Regions from separate parts of the Escherichia sp. E4742 genome, predicted to be linked through region 4. Evidence: predicted binding sites of a transcription regulator. Region 4 holds the regulator's gene; each other region holds the start of a gene.
The links. The regulator CRP, encoded in region 4, controls carbon source genes, mostly activating them, when cyclic AMP is high. The targets are predictions, from matches to a motif close to ATGTGANNNNNNTCACAT.
Positions count from the first base shown of each region.

Region 1: ldtB (L,D-transpeptidase) is a predicted target of CRP. The motif match lies at 2,930-2,947, and genes of this name have one in related genera.
Region 2: ydfZ (putative selenium delivery protein YdfZ) is a predicted target of CRP. The motif match lies at 2,153-2,170, and genes of this name have one in related genera.
Region 3: adhE (bifunctional acetaldehyde-CoA/alcohol dehydrogenase) is a predicted target of CRP. The motif match lies at 3,489-3,506, and genes of this name have one in related genera.

Region 1 covers NZ_CP040443.1:3,862,033-3,867,363, forward strand. Annotated here, with positions in the region: gene mntR (manganese-binding transcriptional regulator MntR) at 138-605, shown strand; gene FEM44_RS18605 (anion transporter) at 602-1,720, shown strand; gene ldtB (L,D-transpeptidase) at 1,913-2,833, opposite strand; gene FEM44_RS18615 (ABC-F family ATPase) at 3,052-4,644, shown strand; gene FEM44_RS18620 (DUF1479 domain-containing protein) at 4,858-5,331, opposite strand, start outside.
Region 2 covers NZ_CP040443.1:4,689,634-4,694,964, forward strand. Annotated here, with positions in the region: gene dcp (peptidyl-dipeptidase Dcp) at 1-422, opposite strand, end outside; gene ydfG (bifunctional NADP-dependent 3-hydroxy acid dehydrogenase/3-hydroxypropionate dehydrogenase YdfG) at 559-1,305, shown strand; gene rspR (DNA-binding transcriptional regulator rspR) at 1,394-2,080, shown strand; gene ydfZ (putative selenium delivery protein YdfZ) at 2,256-2,459, shown strand; gene FEM44_RS22820 (mannitol dehydrogenase family protein) at 2,499-3,959, opposite strand; gene ydfJ (MHS family MFS transporter YdfJ) at 4,048-5,331, opposite strand, start outside.
Region 3 covers NZ_CP040443.1:4,377,819-4,383,149, reverse strand. Annotated here, with positions in the region: gene oppB (oligopeptide ABC transporter permease OppB) at 1-159, opposite strand, end outside; gene oppA (oligopeptide ABC transporter substrate-binding protein OppA) at 245-1,876, opposite strand; gene ychE (NAAT family transporter YchE) at 2,604-3,251, opposite strand; gene adhE (bifunctional acetaldehyde-CoA/alcohol dehydrogenase) at 3,730-5,331, shown strand, end outside.
Region 4 covers NZ_CP040443.1:1,582,580-1,587,910, forward strand. Annotated here, with positions in the region: gene FEM44_RS07740 (hydrolase) at 1-917, shown strand, start outside; gene FEM44_RS07745 (YheU family protein) at 911-1,129, shown strand; gene FEM44_RS07750 (phosphoribulokinase) at 1,183-2,052, shown strand; gene FEM44_RS07755 (OsmC family protein) at 2,107-2,511, opposite strand; gene crp (cAMP-activated global transcriptional regulator CRP) at 2,813-3,445, shown strand; gene FEM44_RS07765 (YccS/YhfK family putative transporter) at 3,496-5,331, shown strand, end outside.

The sequences.
Region 1 (5,331 bases), 2.3 Mb from region 4:
TTACATACAGATATAGCACAGGCTATATTATATAGCTATTGCTAAAACGTTAAATTTTTGTGCCTTCGCAACTCTGGTTTACAATGTGCGCACGAAATGAGAACGCTATCCATGCGTCACCATAATGAGGAAGCACAATGAGTCGTCGCGCAGGTACGCCAACAGCAAAAAAAGTGACGCAGTTAGTGAACGTCGAAGAGCACGTTGAAGGATTCCGCCAGGTCAGAGAGGCACATCGCCGTGAACTTATCGACGATTACGTTGAGCTGATTTCTGACCTGATGATGGAGGTGGGAGAAGCGCGCCAGGTTGATATGGCCGCCCGTCTGGGAGTCTCTCAACCTACGGTGGCTAAAATGCTTAAGCGACTGGCAACAATGGGATTGATTGAAATGATCCCCTGGCGTGGCGTGTTTTTAACGGCGGAAGGAGAGAAGCTGGCACAGGAAAGCCGCGAGCGGCATCAGATAGTTGAAAACTTCTTGCTGGTATTGGGCGTTAGCCCGGAAATCGCCCGTCGCGACGCGGAAGGCATGGAGCACCATGTCAGTGAAGAGACGCTGGACGCCTTTCGTTTGTTTACCCAGAAACACGGTGCCAAATGAGTCTGCCTTTTTTACGCACGCTGCAAGGCGATCGCTTTTTTCAGTTATTAATTCTCGTTGGCATCGGATTAAGTTTTTTCGTTCCTTTCACACCTAAGTCCTGGCCTGGCGCTATTGACTGGCACACCATCATCACCTTAAGTGGCTTGATGCTGCTGACCAAAGGCGTCGAGTTAAGCGGTTATTTTGATGTGCTTGGGCGCAAAATGGTGCGCCGTTTTGCTACTGAGCGTCGACTGGCGATGTTTATGGTGCTGGCAGCAGCGCTGCTTTCTACCTTTCTGACCAACGACGTCGCGCTGTTTATTGTTGTTCCGCTGACCATCACGCTAAAAAGACTGTGTGAGATCCCGGTTAATCGGCTGATTATTTTCGAGGCACTGGCGGTGAATGCCGGATCGTTGCTGACGCCGATTGGCAATCCGCAAAATATCCTAATCTGGGGACGCTCTGATCTTTCGTTTGTCGGTTTTATTGCCCAAATGGTCCCGCTGGCTGGTGCGATGATGCTGACACTACTGCTGCTGTGTTGGTGTTGTTTCCCTGGAAAGGCGCTGCAATACCATACTGGTTCGCAGATGCCGGAGTGGAAACCTCGGCTGGTATGGAGTTGTCTGGGGCTGTATATCGTCTTCCTTATGGCGCTGGAGTTTAAGCAAGAGCTGTGGGGGCTGGTGATTGTGGCGGCGGGCTTTGCGCTGCTGGCGCGTCGCGTGGTGCTGAGCGTGGACTGGACGTTGCTGCTGGTGTTTATGGCGATGTTTATCGACGTCCATTTACTGACTCAACTTCCGGTATTACAGGGCGTGTTGAGCAACGTGAGTCATTTATCTGAACCTGAATTATGGCTGACGGCGATTGGTTTATCGCAGGTAATCAGTAACGTGCCGGGCACGATTTTGCTGCTGAATTATGTGCCACCGTCTTTACTACTGGCATGGGCGGTAAACGTAGGTGGCTTTGGTTTATTACCCGGATCGCTGGCAAATTTGATTGCGCTACGGATGGCGAACGATCGCCGTATCTGGTGGCGTTTCCATCTCTATTCAATACCAATGCTGTTGTGGGCGGCGCTGGTGGGATATGTTTTGTTGGTTATGATCCCGGCGGGGTAAGGTCTGACGAATAAAAAAGGCGGATTATGAGTCCGCCTCTGATTGTTGGCAATGTGCGCTTTGCTTATGCCGGATGCGGCTTAAACGCCTTATCCGGCCTACAAAATCAATATATCGCAGGTTCCGCGTAGGCCTGATAAGCGTAGCGCATCAGGCGGATTATGAGTCCGCCTTTGCTTTAAGTTTTAAAGATTAATTCAGACGAACCGGCATCCCGGAACGGTTTTGAATAGCCTGATCCAGAACAGCTTGGTCAACATCTGGCTGACCAGTCACTGTCTGCACGCTCTTCGTCAGAGTAATCGGTACAATTTCCTGACCTTCAAACTGGGCTTCGGTGGTAGACAGCGGGTTATGGACTTCAATATAACGGCTGCCGTCTGGCTCGGTAGTCGCTTTTACCGGCTCATCAATAAACTGCACGCGAGTACCGACTGGCACTTTCTCGAACAGGAATTTAATGTCTTCGTTACGCAGACGCACACAGCCGTGGCTTACGCGCAGACCGATACCGAAGTTAGCGTTGGTGCCGTGGATAGCGTACAGGCGACCGATGTACAGTGCATACAGCCCCATCGGGTTATCCGGGCCAGCCGGAACGACAGCCGGAAGCGGTTCGCCTGCTGCGCGGTACTCGGCGTGCATTTTGGCGGTCGGTGTCCAGGTCGGGCCAGCTTTCTTACGCTCTACTTTGGTGGTCCAGTTGATAGGTGTGTCTTTACCTAACTGACCAATCCCGATCGGCAACACGATAACGGTGTTGGTCCCTTTCGGGTAGTAGTACAAACGCATCTCTGCGCTGTTAATGACGATACCTTCATGCACGGTATCTGGCAGGATCAACTGCTGTGGAATGTTCAGTACAGTGCCGCCTTTCGGCAGGAAGGTATCCACACCAGGGTTAGCTTCCATCATGTTGGAAAGACCCATCTGGTACTCGGCAGCAAAATACTCCAGCGGCTGAGTGTTACCTTCAGGGATAGTGATCACCTGATTCTGACCAACCAGGCGACTCCCGTCGGTTGGCAGAGGATAAGTTACCGCAGAGGCGGTACTGCAAAAGCCGACAACAGCGAAGGCCGCTGCGAATAATGTTTTCAATTTCATATTCATGTTAAGCGAGATTTAGTGCCTGGCAGGCCATTAGGTTGAGAATATTAGAGTATTGGAAGCGCATTATATGTTCATTCCAGCTAACAGTGAAATCAGATGTGTACTAAATCACATTTTTTGCCTTTGGGAAGAGTGTAGACCTTAAGCGGGGGGCGGGATCTTCTTTCAGACTTATGGCATAATACGCGGTTTGTCATATCTCTTTTCAGGATACGCCTGTGTTAGTTTCCAGTAACGTCACCATGCAGTTCGGCAGTAAGCCGTTGTTTGAAAACATTTCCGTCAAATTTGGCGGCGGCAACCGTTACGGCCTGATTGGCGCGAACGGTAGTGGTAAATCCACCTTTATGAAAATCCTCGGCGGCGACCTTGAGCCGACGCTGGGCAACGTTTCCCTCGATCCGAATGAGCGCATTGGTAAGCTGCGCCAGGATCAATTTGCCTTTGAAGAGTACACCGTGCTGGATACGGTGATCATGGGGCATAAAGAGTTGTGGGAAGTGAAGCAAGAGCGCGACCGCATCTATGCTTTGCCGGAAATGAGCGAAGAAGATGGCTACAAAGTGGCCGATCTGGAAGTGAAATACGGCGAAATGGACGGTTACTCTGCAGAATCGCGTGCGGGGGAATTGTTGCTTGGCGTCGGTATTCCACTGGAACAACACTACGGCCCGATGAGTGAAGTTGCTCCTGGCTGGAAGCTGCGTGTGCTGCTGGCGCAGGCGCTGTTTGCAGATCCGGACATTCTCCTGCTCGACGAACCGACCAACAACCTGGACATCGACACCATTCGCTGGCTGGAGCAGGTGCTGAACGAGCGTGACAGTACCATGATTATCATTTCGCACGACCGTCACTTCCTCAACATGGTTTGTACCCACATGGCGGATCTGGACTACGGCGAACTGCGCGTTTATCCGGGCAACTACGATGAGTACATGACGGCCGCGACCCAGGCGCGTGAACGTTTGCTGGCCGATAACGCCAAGAAGAAAGCGCAGATTGCTGAGCTGCAATCCTTCGTTAGCCGCTTTAGCGCCAACGCCTCGAAATCTCGCCAGGCGACTTCTCGCGCGCGTCAGATTGATAAAATCAAACTGGAAGAGGTAAAAGCCTCCAGTCGTCAGAACCCGTTCATTCGTTTTGAACAGGATAAGAAACTGTTCCGTAACGCGCTGGAAGTGGAAGGTCTGACTAAAGGTTTTGATAACGGTCCGCTGTTTAAAAATCTCAACCTGCTGCTGGAAGTCGGTGAAAAACTTGCGGTATTGGGTACCAACGGCGTCGGTAAATCAACGCTGCTGAAAACGCTGGTGGGCGATCTGCAACCGGACAGCGGCACCGTAAAATGGTCTGAGAACGCGCGCATTGGTTACTATGCCCAGGACCACGAATATGAGTTCGAAAATGATCTGACCGTGTTCGAATGGATGAGTCAGTGGAAGCAGGAAGGCGATGATGAGCAGGCGGTACGCAGCATTCTTGGTCGTTTACTGTTCAGCCAGGACGACATCAAAAAGCCTGCGAAAGTGCTTTCCGGTGGGGAAAAAGGGCGGATGCTGTTTGGTAAGTTAATGATGCAGAAACCGAACATTCTGATCATGGACGAACCGACCAACCACCTGGATATGGAATCCATCGAGTCACTGAACATGGCGCTGGAACTGTATCAGGGTACGCTGATCTTTGTTTCTCACGACCGTGAGTTTGTAAGCTCCCTGGCGACCCGCATTCTGGAAATCACCCCGGAACGCGTGATCGACTTTAGCGGTAATTACGAAGATTATCTGCGTAGCAGAGGGATCGAGTAAGTTATTGCCCGTCACCCCGATACAGTCGGGGTGACGGGAGCTGATGACAAAGTAAAGTTGCCTGATGCGCTACGCTTATCAGGCCTACGCAGTCCCTGCAATATATTGAATCTGCAAGACTTTGTAGGCCGCATCCGGTATTAACAAAGCGCACTTTGTCAGCAATCTGAGCAACATACTTTCTTAACCTCACTTCCAATAATCCATCAACTCTTACACGTCCATGCCCAGTGCGCGCTTACCGTGAATGTTCAGATCATCCAGTGTGAAGCGGCCTTCCCAGTTTGCTTCATAATCTTCCCGCGGGAAGTCGCCCGGTGATGCGCCTTTTTCCAGCGCCATTTTGACTTTGTGTGCATAAGCCCGATTTTTCTCGCACATTGGCGCAGCAGGGATATACATCACGTTGCCCCAACCCTGTTGATTGTCTACTGGCGCGACGGAGTGAATCACATCGCAGTGCCACCAGACGGAATCCCCTGCTGTTATCGCGGGAATGGATGTCAGCGCTTTAATCAGTAGTGGATGCCATTTCTCTGAAATGGGCAGAACTTTGCCAGGAGCAACCCCGCACAGTTCATCGTCTGGTACGTCATCCAGCAGCGGGCGCAATAAAACATACGCCATCGCTTCCGGGATAGGCACCACATGCAACAATCCCTGACCCGATAACATATCAGAAAGCGC
Region 2 (5,331 bases), 2.0 Mb from region 4:
TGATGAATCACCTCGACCAGTCGAATAGATTCGCTATCAAGACTCAAAGATTCACGGCGCTGCCAGATGGCATCGACCCGAGCGAACAATTCGCCGTTCAGGTAAATGTCATTAGCCAGTTCTGCAAGTTCTGCCGAGAACTGTTCATCAAGACGCTGTAATTCATCGTTGGTATGCGCCGAGGTCATAGCGAAGAAGACGCTGGTCACACGTGTGAGTAATTCCCCGCTCTTTTCAAGAGCCAGAATAGTATTAGTAAAATCGGGCGTCTGTGGGTTTAACGCTATCGCTTCTATCTCAACCCGCTTTTGCCGCATTCCCTCGTCGAATGCCGGGCGATAGTGATGATTTGCAATCTGATCAAAATGGGGCGCCATATAAGGCAGCGTGCTCTGCGTAAGAAAAGGATTCGTCGTTGACATTTTCTACTCCTGAAAACGAGGTGTTCCATAGCGTAGGCTTACTGATAACGGAGTGCAATGTTGCAAACCAGTATTACCCGCTCTTAAGCATCACGTGCTATGTTAGTGACACACAAAAGCGTTGAGGAACAGTGAGATGATCGTTTTAGTAACTGGAGCAACGGCAGGTTTTGGTGAATGCATTACTCGTCGTTTTATTCAACAAGGGCATAAAGTTATCGCCACTGGCCGTCGTCAGGAGCGGTTGCAGGAGTTAAAAGACGAGCTGGGAGATAATCTGTATATTGCCCAACTGGACGTCCGTAACCGCGCCGCCATTGAAGAAATGCTGGCATTGCTTCCTGCCGAGTGGAGTGACATTGATATTCTGGTGAACAATGCTGGACTGGCGCTGGGTATGGAACCTGCACATAAAGCGAGCGTTGAAGACTGGGAAACCATGATTGATACCAACAATAAGGGCCTCGTGTATATGACGCGCGCAGTCCTGCCGGGCATGGTTGAGCGCAATCGTGGTCACATTATTAACATTGGTTCAACGGCGGGTAGCTGGCCATATGCAGGTGGCAACGTCTACGGCGCGACAAAAGCGTTTGTTCGTCAGTTCAGCCTGAATCTACGCACAGATCTGCACGGTACAGCAGTACGTGTCACAGACATCGAACCAGGGCTGGTGGGTGGCACCGAATTTTCCAATGTCCGCTTTAAAGGCGATGACGGCAAAGCAGAAAAAACCTATCAAAATACCGTTGCACTGACGCCAGAAGATGTCAGCGAAGCCGTCTGGTGGGTAGCCACTCTCCCCGCTCACGTTAACATCAATACTCTGGAAATGATGCCGGTTACCCAAAGCTATGCCGGGTTGAATGTCCATCGGCATTAATTTTTATACCCGGCCTCACCGCCGGGTTATTGCTTGTCACAAAAAAGTGGTAGACTCTTGCAGTTAACCCACTCAAAAGCAATAACGAATGACCGTCGAAACACAACTTAATCCCACACAGCCTGTCAATCAGCAAATTTACCGTATTCTTCGCCGCGACATTGTGCATTGTCTGATTGCACCAGGTACGCCATTGTCGGAAAAAGAAGTTTCTGTTCGTTTCAATGTGTCACGCCAGCCGGTTCGCGAAGCCTTCATTAAACTGGCTGAAAACGGCCTGATTCAAATTCGCCCGCAGCGTGGCAGCTACGTCAATAAAATCTCCATGACCCAGGTTCGCAATGGCAGTTTTATTCGACAGGCCATTGAGTGCGCGGTGGCACGGCGGGCAGCGAGCATGATCACTGAAAGCCAGTGCTACCAACTTGAGCAAAATCTTCACCAGCAACGCATTGCCATTGAGCGCAAACAACTGGATGATTTTTTTGAACTTGATGATAACTTCCATCAACTCCTTACCGATATTGCTGACTGTCAGCTCGCCTGGGACACCATTGAAAACCTGAAAGCGACCGTTGACCGGGTGCGCTACATGAGTTTTGACCACGTTTCGCCGCCGGAAATGCTGCTTCGCCAGCACATGGATATTTTCTCTGCGCTGCAAACACATGATGGTGATGCCGTTGAAAAGGCAATGGCATTGCATTTGCAGGAGATTAGCGAGTCCGTACAGCTAATACGCCAGGAAAATAGCGACTGGTTCAGCGAAGAGTAATTCTTTACCTCTCATCCCATTCGGGGTGAGAGTTCATCCCCCTTCTTCTGGATTATGCAAGCATCAAAAAAGATGTGAACTTGATCATAAACAAAAAAAAATTCACTCGACAGGAGTATTTATATTGCGCCCGTTACGTGGGCTTCGACTGTAAATCAGAAAGGAGAAAACACCTATGACGACCTACGATCGTAACCGTAACGCAATCACTACTGGCAGCCGTGTTATGGTTAGCGGCACCGGTCACACTGGCAAGATCCTGTCGATTGATACTGAAGGTCTGACCGCAGAGCAAATCCGCCGCGGTAAAACCGTAGTAGTTGAAGGTTGTGATGAAAAACTCGCACCTCTGGACCTGATTCGTCTCGGCATGAACTAAGCGTGTGAATGCCGCCGATGGCGGCATTGCTGTCACTTATCACTTCACCGCATATTTCGCCACGGTCGCTTTCGCACCATGCGCTAATAAAGACAAATACGCTTCCGTCACCTTTGCAGTAAACAACGCATTTTTCGGCAAATCATCACCAAATATCGCATTAATCGCCATCAAGGACTGCACGCGCACTTGCCCTTCTGCACTACTTTGCACGGCCTCCTGAATGACCGGTAATAACGGGTCACTAATTTCGATAGGATTACCCTGCTCATCAACACCGCCGACATATCGCATCCAACCAGCAACGCCAAGCGCCAACAGATCGAACGCGCAGCCCTGTTTCAGATGCCAGCGAATGGAATCCAGCATACGCTGTGGGAGTTTCTGACTGCCATCCATCGCAATCTGCCAGGTTCGATGGCGTAACGCTGGATTACTGTAGCGTTCAATCAGTCGATCCGCATAATTTTGCAGATCCACGCCCTGCACTTTCAGCGTCGGCGCCTGTTCCTGCAACATCAAGGCATGTGCCGCACGGCGATAATTTTCATCTTCCATGCAGTCGTTAATATGCTGATATCCGGCCAGATAGCCCAGATACGCCAGGAATGAGTGGCTGCCATTGAGCATACGCAGTTTCATCTCTTCATAAGGCAGCACATCGCTGACCAGTTCAGCACCTGCTTTTTGCCATTCTGGACGTCCGGCAACAAAGTTATCTTCAATAACCCACTGACGGAACGGTTCACAGGCTACACCTGCTGGATCGCGCACGCCGGTAAGCTGCTCAATTTTATTCAGCGTTTCTGCCGTCACCGCCGGAACAATGCGATCAACCATTGTCGAAGGAAAAGTCACATTTTCGACAATCCATTGCGCCAGTTCTGTATCGACTGCATGCGCGTAAGAAGTGACAACGTCACGCATTACATGACCATTTTCCGGCATATTGTCGCACGACATTACCGTAAATGCCGGTAAGCCTGCGGCCTTGCGCCGGGCCAGCGCCTCCACAATAACCCCTGCTGCCGTTTTCGGCTGGTGGGGATTGTTTAGATCGTCAACGATCATCGGGTGATCCAGCATTAACTGCCCGGTCGCCGGAGAGTGAAAATAGCCTTTCTCTGTAATAGTCAGAGAAACAATTGCAATTTGCGGTTCGCACATGGCAGCAAGCACAGCTTCCAAACCGTCTATTTGCACGTGCAACGCTTTTTTCACTACCCCCACTACACGAGCGGTCCAGGCATCGGCCGACATTTCCGCAACGGTAAAGAGATTATCTTGCTGTTTAAGATCGGCGATTTGCTGTTCACCGCCAATCAGGTTCACTTCATAGTAGCCCCAATCGCTGTGATGCTGGGCAGCCAGGATATCGGCATACACGCCCTGATGCGCGCGATGAAATGCGCCAAAACCTAAATGAACAATTTTGGGCGCCAGGTTATTACGATCATAAACAGGGAGTGTCGCTTTTGCTGATAACAAATTATTTCCCATGACAATTCCTTTAATTTCAATATGGCAAGCTGAATGGTTTGTTATATGAATAAAAAATCCCTCCTCACCAGGAGAAGGGATTCTGGATTTACAGACTTGTTGAAGGTTGCGTAGCTCTTACAACGCGCGGTTGATCTTCTGCCGCATCTTCCAGCGCACTCAAATCGCGGTCTTTAACTTCTGGCATTTTCAGCGCGGAGATTAAACCGATAACAGAATAAGCCATAATCATTATCGCAATCGGATACCAGGACTCAGTCATGGTGCAGAAAATGCCCGCCAGGATAGGACCGAAACCGGAGGCAATAAGACCACCAATTTCTTTAGAAATTGCCATCCGGGTAAAGCGGTTTTTACAGCCGAACATCTCTGCCATGGTAATGTTTTCCAGGGCAAATAATCCCAACACCGCACAGTTATGAATCACAATCAACGCAACCATAATGGTGCTCGGGGCATAGCTTTTATCGACGATAATGGACAGCATTGGCCACGCCAGCACAATGGCTGAAGTATTCATAATAATGTAGGGAATACGACGACCAATTTTATCGGACAACCATCCCAGGAATGGAATAGTCATAAAGCCGATAATTGAGCTGATCATTAAGGCGTCTGTCGGAATCGCTTTATTAAACAGCAACGTCTGTACTAAATAACCTGCAAGGAATGTTTGAATCAGGCCGGAGTTTCCTGCCTGTCCAAAACGAAGACCCGTTGCCAGCCAAAAAGATTTGCTCTGGAACATACTACCAGAAGGCACAGCTTTTGGCGCAGGCTGCTGACTGTCATTAACCTTCTCAAAGACCGGGCTTTCTTTCAGGTTCATACGCAGCCAGATAGCAAAGACCATCACTACCACACTCGCCAGGAACGGTATACGCCATCCCCATGCCAGCAGTTCTTCTTTACTGAGAATAAAGAACATAAAGGCCCAGATTGCTGTTGCGCTCAAGGTTCCGCAGTTCGTTCCCATCGCGACGAACGAGGAGATAATTCCGCGCTTTCCTTTCGGTGCATATTCAGCAAGCATAGTACCTGCACCAGAAATTTCCGCGCCAGCTCCCAACCCCTGAACAATACGCAGCGTCACCAGCAAGATTGGCGCAAAAACACCAATCTGCGCATAGGTCGGCAACACGCCAATTAGGGTGGTACAGATCCCCATCATGGTGATGGTAATAAAGAGTACTTTTTTACGCCCTATTCTGTCGCCCATTTTGCCGAAAATAAATGCTCCGACAATACGTGCCACATAGCCTGCACCGTAGGTCCCCATTGCCAGAATTAACGCCATTGCGGTTGATGATTCCGGGAAAAATATTTCATGAAACACTAACGCTGCGCCGAGCGAATATAGCTGAAAATCCAT
Region 3 (5,331 bases), 2.3 Mb from region 4:
ATATTTCGCTTCAATATTGGCCATTACTTCTGGCGGTAACGTACGTTCGCCGGTAAAGGGACTTCCCGGCGCGAGGCGCATCATAAAGAACGAAATAGTAATAAGAATAAATAGCGTCGGAATCGCTTCCAGACAGCGACGTAGAATAAATTTTAACATTGCCGTACCTTCTGGCCTGTGCCTTCTGTAATGCGATAAAAAGCAGACACCGTGGAGCAGGATACACCTGCCCCACGCATTGCCATTAGTGCTTCACAATGTACATATTTCGGGTGTAGGTATTATCCAACGGATCTTTACCGGTATAACCCCCAACCCACGGTTTTACCAGACGCGCGTTCACGTAGTAATAAACCGGAACAATGGCCGAATCTTTATCCAACTGTTGCTCTGCTTTCGTGTACAGCGCCGTGCGCTGTGCCTCGTCTGTAGCTTTCAGGGTTTCCGCCATAATGCTGTCAAAGGCCGGACTCTTATAATGCGCGGTGTTCATCGAACTGTTCGACAACATGGTGTTCAGGAAGGAAGTTGGTTCATTATAGTCTGCACACCAGCCTGCACGGGCCACATCAAAAGTACCCTGGTGGCGGGTATCGAGGAATGTTTTCCATTCCTGGTTAACCAGTTTAACGTTCACGCCGATATTTTTCTTCCACAGTGAAGAGGCGGCAATCGCCAGCTTTTTATGCAGATCGGACGTGTTATATAACAGATTAATCGTTAGCGGTTTGTCTGCGGTATAGCCCGCTTCTGCCAGCAGTTTTTTCGCTTCTTCGTTACGTTTTTCCTGGCTCCAGCCAAACCATTCTGGTTGCGTCAGTTTTGCGCCATCGGTATATGGCGGTGTGTAACCATAGGCCGGCATATCGCCCTGCGCTTTGACTTTATTAACAATGATATCGCGATCCATGCCCAGTTTCAGTGCGGTACGCACACGCACATCATTGAATGGCGGTTTCTGGTTGTTAATCTCGTAATAGTAAGTGCACAGGTATGGGTCAACGTGAACTTCGTTCGGGATTTCTTTTTTCAGTTTCTGGAACAGTTCGATCGGCATGTTGTTATAAGTCATATCGATTTCGCCGCTACGATAGCGGTTAACATCGGTGACTTCAGAAGCGATCGGTAAATAGGTCACCTGGTTAATTACCGTTTTAGCGTTATTCCAGTAGGTCGGGCTGCGCTCAAGAACGATACGTTCGTTAACAACCCAATCTTTTAATGTATAGGCGCCATTAGTAACGATATTGCCTGGCTGGGTCCATTTTTCGCCAAATTTCTCAATAGCGGCTTTTGGCACCGGAGAAGTAGATGGGTGAACCAGTAACTTATAGAAGTACGGAACAGGCTCACTTAAAGTGACTTCTAATGTGTGGTCATCGAGGGCTTTAACACCGAGATCGGTAATTGGTTTCTTCCCTTCCAGTATTTCATCAATACCCGCAATATGCCCGTATTGTAAGTAGCTTGCGTAGGGAGAAGCGGTGTTCGGATCAACAGAACGTTGCCAGCTATACACAAAGTCTTGTGCCGTGACTGGCGTACCGTCAGACCATTTCGCATCTTTACGCAGGTGGAACGTCCAGACTTTAGCGTCTTTGTTATCCCAGGATTCAGCCACGCCAGGGGCCGGATGACCATCAAGATCGCTAACCAGCAAACCTTCAAACAGGTCACGGCTGATATTAGACTCAGGAACCCCTTCAATTTTGTGCGGATCTAATGACTGAACTTCAGAACCATTGTTGCGAACCAGCGTTTGTTTTTCCGCTAGTGTGACTCCTGCGGGTACATCAGCTGCCAGTGCGATATTCCCTGCCATAAGCGCAGCCAGAATGCCTGCTGCCACTAAACTTCTCTTGGTGATGTTGGTCATTGTGTTTTGGACTCCCTCATTATAATTACTGGTTTTTACCAGCATGTGTAATCCCGGATTAGGATACCTGTACAGCTCGGAGACTTTTTGCTGCCAGGTTGCTTTATCGTTACTAATTGCTATCACCGACTTTATTTATTCTGGTGATTCAGATGACCACCTTATGTCGATTCTTACTGTGTCTCCCCTGTCGAGACACATTATTTTTTGCAGCGTCTTTTAATCGCAAATCATTCTCATTGCCAATAAAAATCGCCAAACGGTTGGCCGAAAAGTATCAAATGCCCTTCTTGCCCGCCAATACATTTTGCAAAATTGTTACGCAATTCTCTTTTACTAACCATACCAGTATGTATACCCCTCGTTATCCAATCAATAAAATGGTTTAAAAACAAAGGGATAGAACTACAGAAAGCAATACTGACTTTTCCGGTTATAGTCCAGACAGAAAATACGCACAATAATTTAACAATTGAATGCTATTTAGCACTTTTCTCTGCCAAAGGCAGTAGAATTACTAATATCATTTCAATTATTCTTCAGCAAGGCCCAGGATTATGATGTGATGAAAATAACATGATGATGCGGATCGCCAGATAAGGATAGTCTTATAACCATCTGTAAAATGGGAAAAAATTATCTATTTCTTTTGTTAACTGCGTTGGGTTGCAGTAAAAATAATGATGAAAGAAACGGAGCATCATGACTCCGTTTCATATGAAAGGAATTAATTGAGCAGACCAGGGAAAATCCCTTTGATACCATTGACGATAAATTCAATCCCTAATGCCATTAGCAATAACCCCATAATCCGGGTAATGACGTTGATGCCTGTCTGACGCAGAACCCTCACCAGCCAGGGTGCCATGCGGAATAACCCCCAGCAACATAAAGCGAACAACGCGATTGCTACAAAAAAACCGAACAGATAACCAATGCTGTGATAACGCGTTCCCCATACGATGGTAGAACTGATTGCCCCTGGTCCTGCCATCAGAGGTAATGCGAGCGGTACAACGCCAATGCTTTCACGAATTGCGGTTTCTGATTTTTCTTGTTTGTTCTGTTTATCCTCGCCAAGCTTACCGCTGATCATCGACATTGCAATTGTCACAACCAGTATGCCGCCCGCGATGCGGAACGAATCAATAGATATTCCAAAAAGTTGCAGAATCGTGTCGCCGAGAAACAGTGCGATCCACAAAATAATGGCTACAGACAAGTTGGCGGTCAGATTTGTTTTGTTTCTCGCTGCCGCAGTCTGATAGCTGGTCATACTGATGAACACGGGGATGATCCCTACCGGGTTAACCAGCGCAAATAACCCGATGAAAAACTTAAAATAAACGGGAAAATCAAAAAGTGTCTGAATCACGGTTAGCTCCGAAGCAAAAGCCGGATAATGTTATCTTTAAACAAGGGTAAAAATACGTGCTGACAATACGCCTTTTGTCAGCATTTTTCACCTCCTAACTATCTAAAATTACTATCATTCATTATTGTTATCTAGTCGTACAAAACATGCTAAGGTAGCCAACAATTAATACTACAATTTATTAACTATTAGCTATAGTGGCTAAAAGCGGAGCTGAAAGGTGTCAGCTTCGCGAAATTTTGATCTAGATCACTTAATCAGTACCCAGAAGTGAGTAATCTTGCTTACGCCACCTGGAAGTGACGCATTAGAGATTAATGATCTCTAATGTTTAAACTCTTTTAGTAAATCACAGTGAGTGTGAGCACGAGTAAGATTTTGATTTTCAAAGGTTAAGCAAATCATCATCGCACTGACTATACTCTCGTATTCGAGCAGATGATTTACTAAAAAAGTTTAACATTATCAGGAGAGCATTATGGCTGTTACTAATGTCGCTGAACTTAACGCACTCGTAGAGCGTGTAAAAAAAGCCCAGCGTGAATATGCCAGTTTCACTCAAGAGCAAGTAGACAAAATCTTCCGCGCCGCCGCTCTGGCTGCCGCAGATGCTCGAATCCCACTCGCAAAAATGGCCGTTGCCGAATCCGGCATGGGTATCGTTGAAGATAAAGTGATCAAAAACCACTTTGCTTCTGAATATATCTATAACGCCTACAAAGATGAAAAGACCTGCGGTGTTCTGTCTGAAGACGACACTTTCGGCACCATCACTATCGCTGAACCAATCGGTATTATCTGCGGTATCGTTCCAACAACTAACCCGACTTCAACTGCTATCTTCAAATCTCTGATTAGCCTGAAGACCCGTAACGCCATCATTTTCTCACCACACCCGCGTGCTAAAGATGCAACCAACAAAGCTGCTGATATCGTTCTGCAGGCTGCCATTGCTGCTGGTGCACCAAAAGATCTGATTGGCTGGATCGATCAACCGTCTGTTGAACTCTCCAACGCACTGATGCACCACCCTGACATTAACCTGATCCTTGCGACCGGTGGTCCAGGCATGGTTAAAGCAGCATACAGCTCCGGTAAACCGGCGATCGGCGTAGGTGCAGGCAACACCCCAGTTGTTATTGATGAAACTGCTGATATCAAACGTGCAGTTGCATCCGTACTGATGTCCAAAACCTTCGACAACGGCGTAATCTGTGCTTCTGAACAGTCTGTTGTTGTTGTTGATTCTGTTTATGATGCTGTACGTGAGCGTTTTGCCACCCACGGCGGCTACATGCTGCAGGGCAAAGAGCTGAAAGCTGTTCAGGACGTTATCCTGAAAAATGGCGCGCTGAACGCAGCTATCGTTGGTCAGCCAGCTTATAAAATTGCTGAACTGGCAGGCTTCTCTGTACCAGAAAACACTAAGATTCTGATCGGTGAAGTGACTGTTGTTGATGAAAGCGAACCATTCGCTCATGAAAAACTGTCCCCGACTCTGGCAATGTACCGTGCGAAAGATTTTGAAGACGCGGTAGAGAAAGCAGAGAAACTGGTTGCTATGGGCGGTATCGGTCACACGTCTTGCCTGTACACCGACCAGGATAACCAGCCGGCACGCGTTTCTTACTTCGGTCAGAAAATGAAAACTGCCCGTATCCTGATCAATACCCCGGCTTCTCAGGGCGGTATCGGTGACCTGTACAACTTCAAACTCGCGCCTTCCCTGACTCTGGGTTGTGGTTCCTGGGGTGGTAACTCCATCTCTGAAAACGTTGGTCCGAAACACCTGATCAACAAGAAAACCGTTGCTAAGCGAGCTGAAAACATGTTGTGGCACAAACTTCCGAAATCTATCTACTTCCGCCGTGGCTCTCTGCCAATCGCGCTGGATGAAGTGATTACTGATGGCCACAAACGTGCGCTCATCGTGACTGACCGCTTCCTGTTCAACAACGGCTATGCCGACCAGATCACTTCTGTACTGAAAGCAGCTGGCGTAGAAACTGAAGTGTTCTTCGAAGTTGAAGCTGACCCGACTCTGAGCATTGTTCGTAAAGGTGCAGAACTGGCGAACGCC
Region 4 (5,331 bases):
TGTTTCGTCGTCAGGTGAAATTCACTCCGCACTGGCAGCGGCTGGAGTTGCCCGACGGCGATTTTGTCGATCTCGCGTGGAGTGAAGATCCTGCACAGGCGAAACATAAACCGCGTTTAGTGGTGTTTCACGGGCTCGAAGGCAGCCTCAATAGCCCTTACGCCCATGGACTGGTTGATGCGGCGAAAAAGCGCGGCTGGCTGGGTGTGGTGATGCATTTTCGCGGATGCAGCGGTGAACCTAACCGCATGCACCGCATTTACCATTCGGGCGAAACCGAAGACGCCAGTTGGTTTTTACGCTGGCTGCAACGCGAGTTTGGTCATGCGTCAACGGCTGCCGTCGGCTATTCGCTCGGCGGTAATATGCTGGCCTGTTTGCTGGCAAAAGAAGGTAATAATCTCCCGATTGATGCGGCGGTGGTTGTCTCCGCGCCGTTTGTGCTGGAAGCCTGTAGTTACCATATGGAAAAGGGCTTTTCCCGCGTTTATCAGCGTTATTTGCTGAACCTGCTAAAAGCCAATGCTGCACGCAAGCTGGCGGCCTACCCCGGTACGCTACCGATTAATCTCGCGCAGTTAAAATCGGTACGTCGCATCCGTGAATTTGACGATCTGATCACCGCCAGAATTCACGGCTACGCCGACGCTATCGACTATTATCGTCAGTGTAGCGCCATGCCTATGCTGAACCGGATCGCTAAACCGACGCTGATTATTCACGCCAAAGACGATCCGTTTATGGATCATCAGGTGATCCCGAAACCGGAAAATCTTCCTCCGCAAGTAGAGTATCAACTGACCGAACATGGGGGTCATGTTGGTTTTATTGGCGGTACATTACTTCACCCGCAAATGTGGCTGGAGTCACGCATTCCTGACTGGTTAACAACGTATCTGGAGGCGAAATCATGTTGATTCCCTGGCAAGACATCTCCCCTGAAACGCTGGAAAATTTAATTGAAAGCTTTGTGTTACGTGAAGGCACCGATTATGGTGAACAAGAGCGTACGCTTGAACAGAAAGTCGCCGACGTCAAACGCCAGCTACAGTGCGGAGAAGCGGTACTGGTCTGGTCGGAACTGCACGAGACGGTCAATATCATGCCGCGCAGTCAGTTTCGCGAATAACCTGCAACCGTCGGCGGACGAAATAATAATGATTGCCAAGTCATGGAGTTACTATGTCTGCCAAACATCCGGTCATTGCGGTAACAGGATCCAGCGGCGCGGGGACTACCACCACCAGCCTCGCGTTTCGTAAAATATTCGCCCAGTTAAATCTGCAAGCCGCCGAGGTGGAAGGCGACAGTTTTCACCGCTACACCCGCCCGGAAATGGACATGGCGATCCGCAAAGCGCGCGACGCCGGGCGGCATATCAGCTACTTCGGTCCCGAAGCTAACGACTTCGGCCTGCTGGAACAGACCTTTATTGAATATGGCCAGAGCGGCAAAGGGAAATCTCGCAAATATCTACATACCTACGACGAAGCCGTACCGTGGAATCAGGTACCGGGGACATTCACCCCATGGCAACCTTTACCGGAACCGACCGATGTACTGTTTTATGAAGGTTTACACGGCGGCGTAGTCACCCCGCAACATAACGTTGCGCAGCATGTAGACTTACTGGTTGGCGTAGTGCCTATCGTTAACCTTGAGTGGATTCAAAAACTCATTCGCGATACCGGCGAGCGCGGGCACTCGCGAGAAGCGGTGATGGACTCGGTAGTTCGCTCAATGGAAGATTATATCAACTACATCACACCGCAATTTTCCCGCACCCATCTTAACTTCCAGCGCGTTCCCACCGTCGACACTTCAAACCCGTTCGCGGCAAAAGGCATTCCATCGCTAGATGAAAGCTTTGTGGTGATCCATTTTCGTAATCTGGAAGAGATCGATTTCCCCTGGCTACTGGCGATGTTGCAGGGCTCATTCATTTCCCACATCAATACATTAGTGGTGCCGGGCGGCAAAATGGGTCTGGCAATGGAGTTAATTATGCTGCCGCTGGTGCAGCGATTGATGGAAGGAAAGAAAATCGAGTAACTCTGCTATTACGCCGGATAAAATACTATCCGGCTTCACAACGGGATAGTTAAATCACGCAGCAACCACTTCATACGAGTGGGTAATATTCACCGCTTTTTCCAGCATCAACGCGACTGAGCAATACTTCTCGGCTGATAGATCGACCGCACGCGCAACCGCTGCGTCCTTCAGGTCGCGACCGGTGACGATAAAATGCAAATTGATATGGGTAAACAGGCGGGGAGCCTCTTCGCGGCGTTCAGAGGTTAATTTTACTTCACAATCGACCACATCCTGACGCCCTTTTTGCAGGATAGAAACCACATCAATGGCGCTACAGCCACCCGCCGCCATCAGCACCATTTCCATCGGGCTGGGCGCTTTATCGCCAGAGTTGCCATCCATTAAAATCTGGTGACCAGAGGCAGATTCGCCCAAAAAAGTTAACCCTTCAACCCACTTCACACGCGCTTGCATAATCGGAACTCCATTGCGTCAATTTTCCTGACAGAGTACGCGTACTGACCAAATCGCGCAACGGAAGGCGACCTGGGTCATGCTGAAGCGAGACACCAGGAGACACAACGCGAAAGCTATGCTAAAACAGTCAGGATGCTACAGTAATACATTGATGTACTGCATGTATGTAAAGGACGCCACATTACCGTGCAGTTCAGTTGATAGCCCCTTCCCAGGTAGCGGGAAGCACATTTCGGCAATCCAGAGACAGCGGCGTTTTCTGGCTCTGGAGAAAGCTTATAACAGAGGATAACCGCGCATGGTGCTTGGCAAACCGCAAACAGACCCGACTCTCGAATGGTTCTTGTCTCATTGCCACATTCATAAGTACCCATCCAAGAGCACGCTTATTCACCAGGGTGAAAAAGCGGAAACGCTGTACTACATCGTTAAAGGCTCTGTGGCAGTGCTGATCAAAGACGAGGAGGGTAAAGAAATGATCCTCTCTTATCTGAATCAGGGTGATTTTATTGGCGAATTGGGCCTGTTTGAAGAAGGCCAGGAACGTAGCGCATGGGTACGTGCGAAAACTGCCTGTGAAGTGGCTGAAATTTCCTACAAAAAATTCCGCCAATTAATTCAGGTAAACCCGGATATTCTGATGCGTCTCTCCGCACAGATGGCACGTCGTCTGCAAGTCACTTCAGAGAAAGTGGGCAACCTCGCTTTCCTCGATGTAACGGGTCGCATTGCACAGACTCTGCTGAATCTGGCGAAACAACCGGATGCTATGACTCACCCGGACGGTATGCAAATTAAAATTACCCGTCAGGAAATTGGTCAAATTGTCGGCTGTTCTCGTGAAACCGTGGGACGCATTCTGAAGATGCTGGAAGATCAGAACCTGATCTCCGCACACGGAAAAACCATCGTCGTTTACGGCACCCGTTGATCCCATCGGAGTGGCGCGTTACCTGGTAGCGCGCCATTTTGTTTAAACCGATGTGGCGCAGACTGATTTATCATCCCGATATTAACTACGCACTACGACAAACGCTGGTGCTATGTTTGCCCGTGGCCGTTGGTCTGTTGCTTGGCGAATTAAGACTCGGGCTGCTCTTTTCCCTCGTCCCCGCCTGTTGCAATATTGCAGGGCTTGATACCCCCCATAAACGTTTTTTCAAACGTTTAATTATTGGTGCGTCGCTGTTTGCCACCTGCAGCTTGCTAACACAACTGCTGCTGGAAAAAGATATCCCCCTGCCATTTCTGCTGACGGGGTTAACGTTGATACTTGGCGTTACTGCCGAGTTAGGCCCATTACACGCAAAATTGCTTCCTGCATCGCTGCTGGCTGCCATTTTTACCCTCAGTCTGGCGGGATATATGCCGGTATGGGAGCCATTGCTCATTTATGCGTTAGGCACACTCTGGTATGGGCTGTTTAACTGGTTTTGGTTCTGGCTCTGGCGCGAACAACCGCTACGCGAGTCACTTAGCCTGCTGTACCGTGAACTGGCAGATTATTGCGAAGCCAAATACAGCCTGCTTACCCAGCACACCGATCCTGAGAAAGCGTTGCCACCGCTGCTGGAACGCCAGCAAAAAGCGGTCGATTTAATTACCCAGTGCTATCAGCAAATGCACATGCTTTCCGCGCAAAATAATACTGACTACAAGCGGATGTTGCGCATTTTCCAGGAGGCACTGGATTTACAGGAACACATCTCGGTCAGTTTGCATCAGCCGGAAGAGGTGCAAAAGCTGGTTGAGCGTAGCCATGCGGAAGAAGTTATCCGCTGGAATGCGCAAACCGTCGCCGCTCGCCTGCGCGTGCTGGCTGATGATATTCTTTACCATCGCCTGCCGACGCGTTTTACGATGGAAAAGCAAATTGGCGCACTGGAGAAAATCGCCCGCCAGCATCCAGATAACCCTGTAGGGCAATTCTGCTACTGGCACTTCAGCCGCATCGCTCGTGTGCTGCGTACCCAGAAACCGCTCTATGCCCGCGATCTGCTGGCGGATAAACAGCGGCGGATGCCATTACTTCCGGCGCTGAAAAGCTATCTTTCCCTGAAATCGCCAGCACTGCGTAATGCCGGACGACTGAGTGTGATGTTAAGCATTGCCAGTCTGATGGGCACCGCGCTGCATCTGCCGAAATCCTATTGGATACTAATGACGGTATTGCTGGTGACGCAAAATGGTTATGGCGCTACTCGCCTGCGGATTGTGAATCGTTCTGTGGGAACCGTGGTTGGATTAATTATTGCAGGCGTTGCGCTGCACTTTAAAATCCCTGAAGGTTACACCCTGACGCTGATGCTTTTCACCACGCTCGCCAGTTACCTGATATTGCGCAAAAACTACGGCTGGGCGACGGTCGGTTTTACCATTACCGCTGTATATACCCTGCAACTGTTATGGCTGAATGGCGAGCAATACATCATTCCGCGTCTTATCGATACTATCATCGGCTGTCTGATTGCCTTCGGCGGCACAGTTTGGCTATGGCCGCAGTGGCAGAGCGGGTTATTGCGTAAGAACGCCCATGATGCTTTAGAAACCTACCAGGAAGCGATTCGTCTGATCCTGAGTAAAGATCCGCAACCAACACCACTGGCCTGGCAGCGAATGCGGGTTAATCAGGCACATAACACTCTGTATAACTCATTAAATCAGGCGATGCAGGAACCGGCATTTAACAGCCATTATCTGGCTGACATGAAACTGTGGGTAACACATAGTCAGTTTATTGTTGAACATATTAATGCCATGACCACGCTGGCGCGAGAACACCGGACATTACCACCGGAGCTGGCGCAGGAATATTTG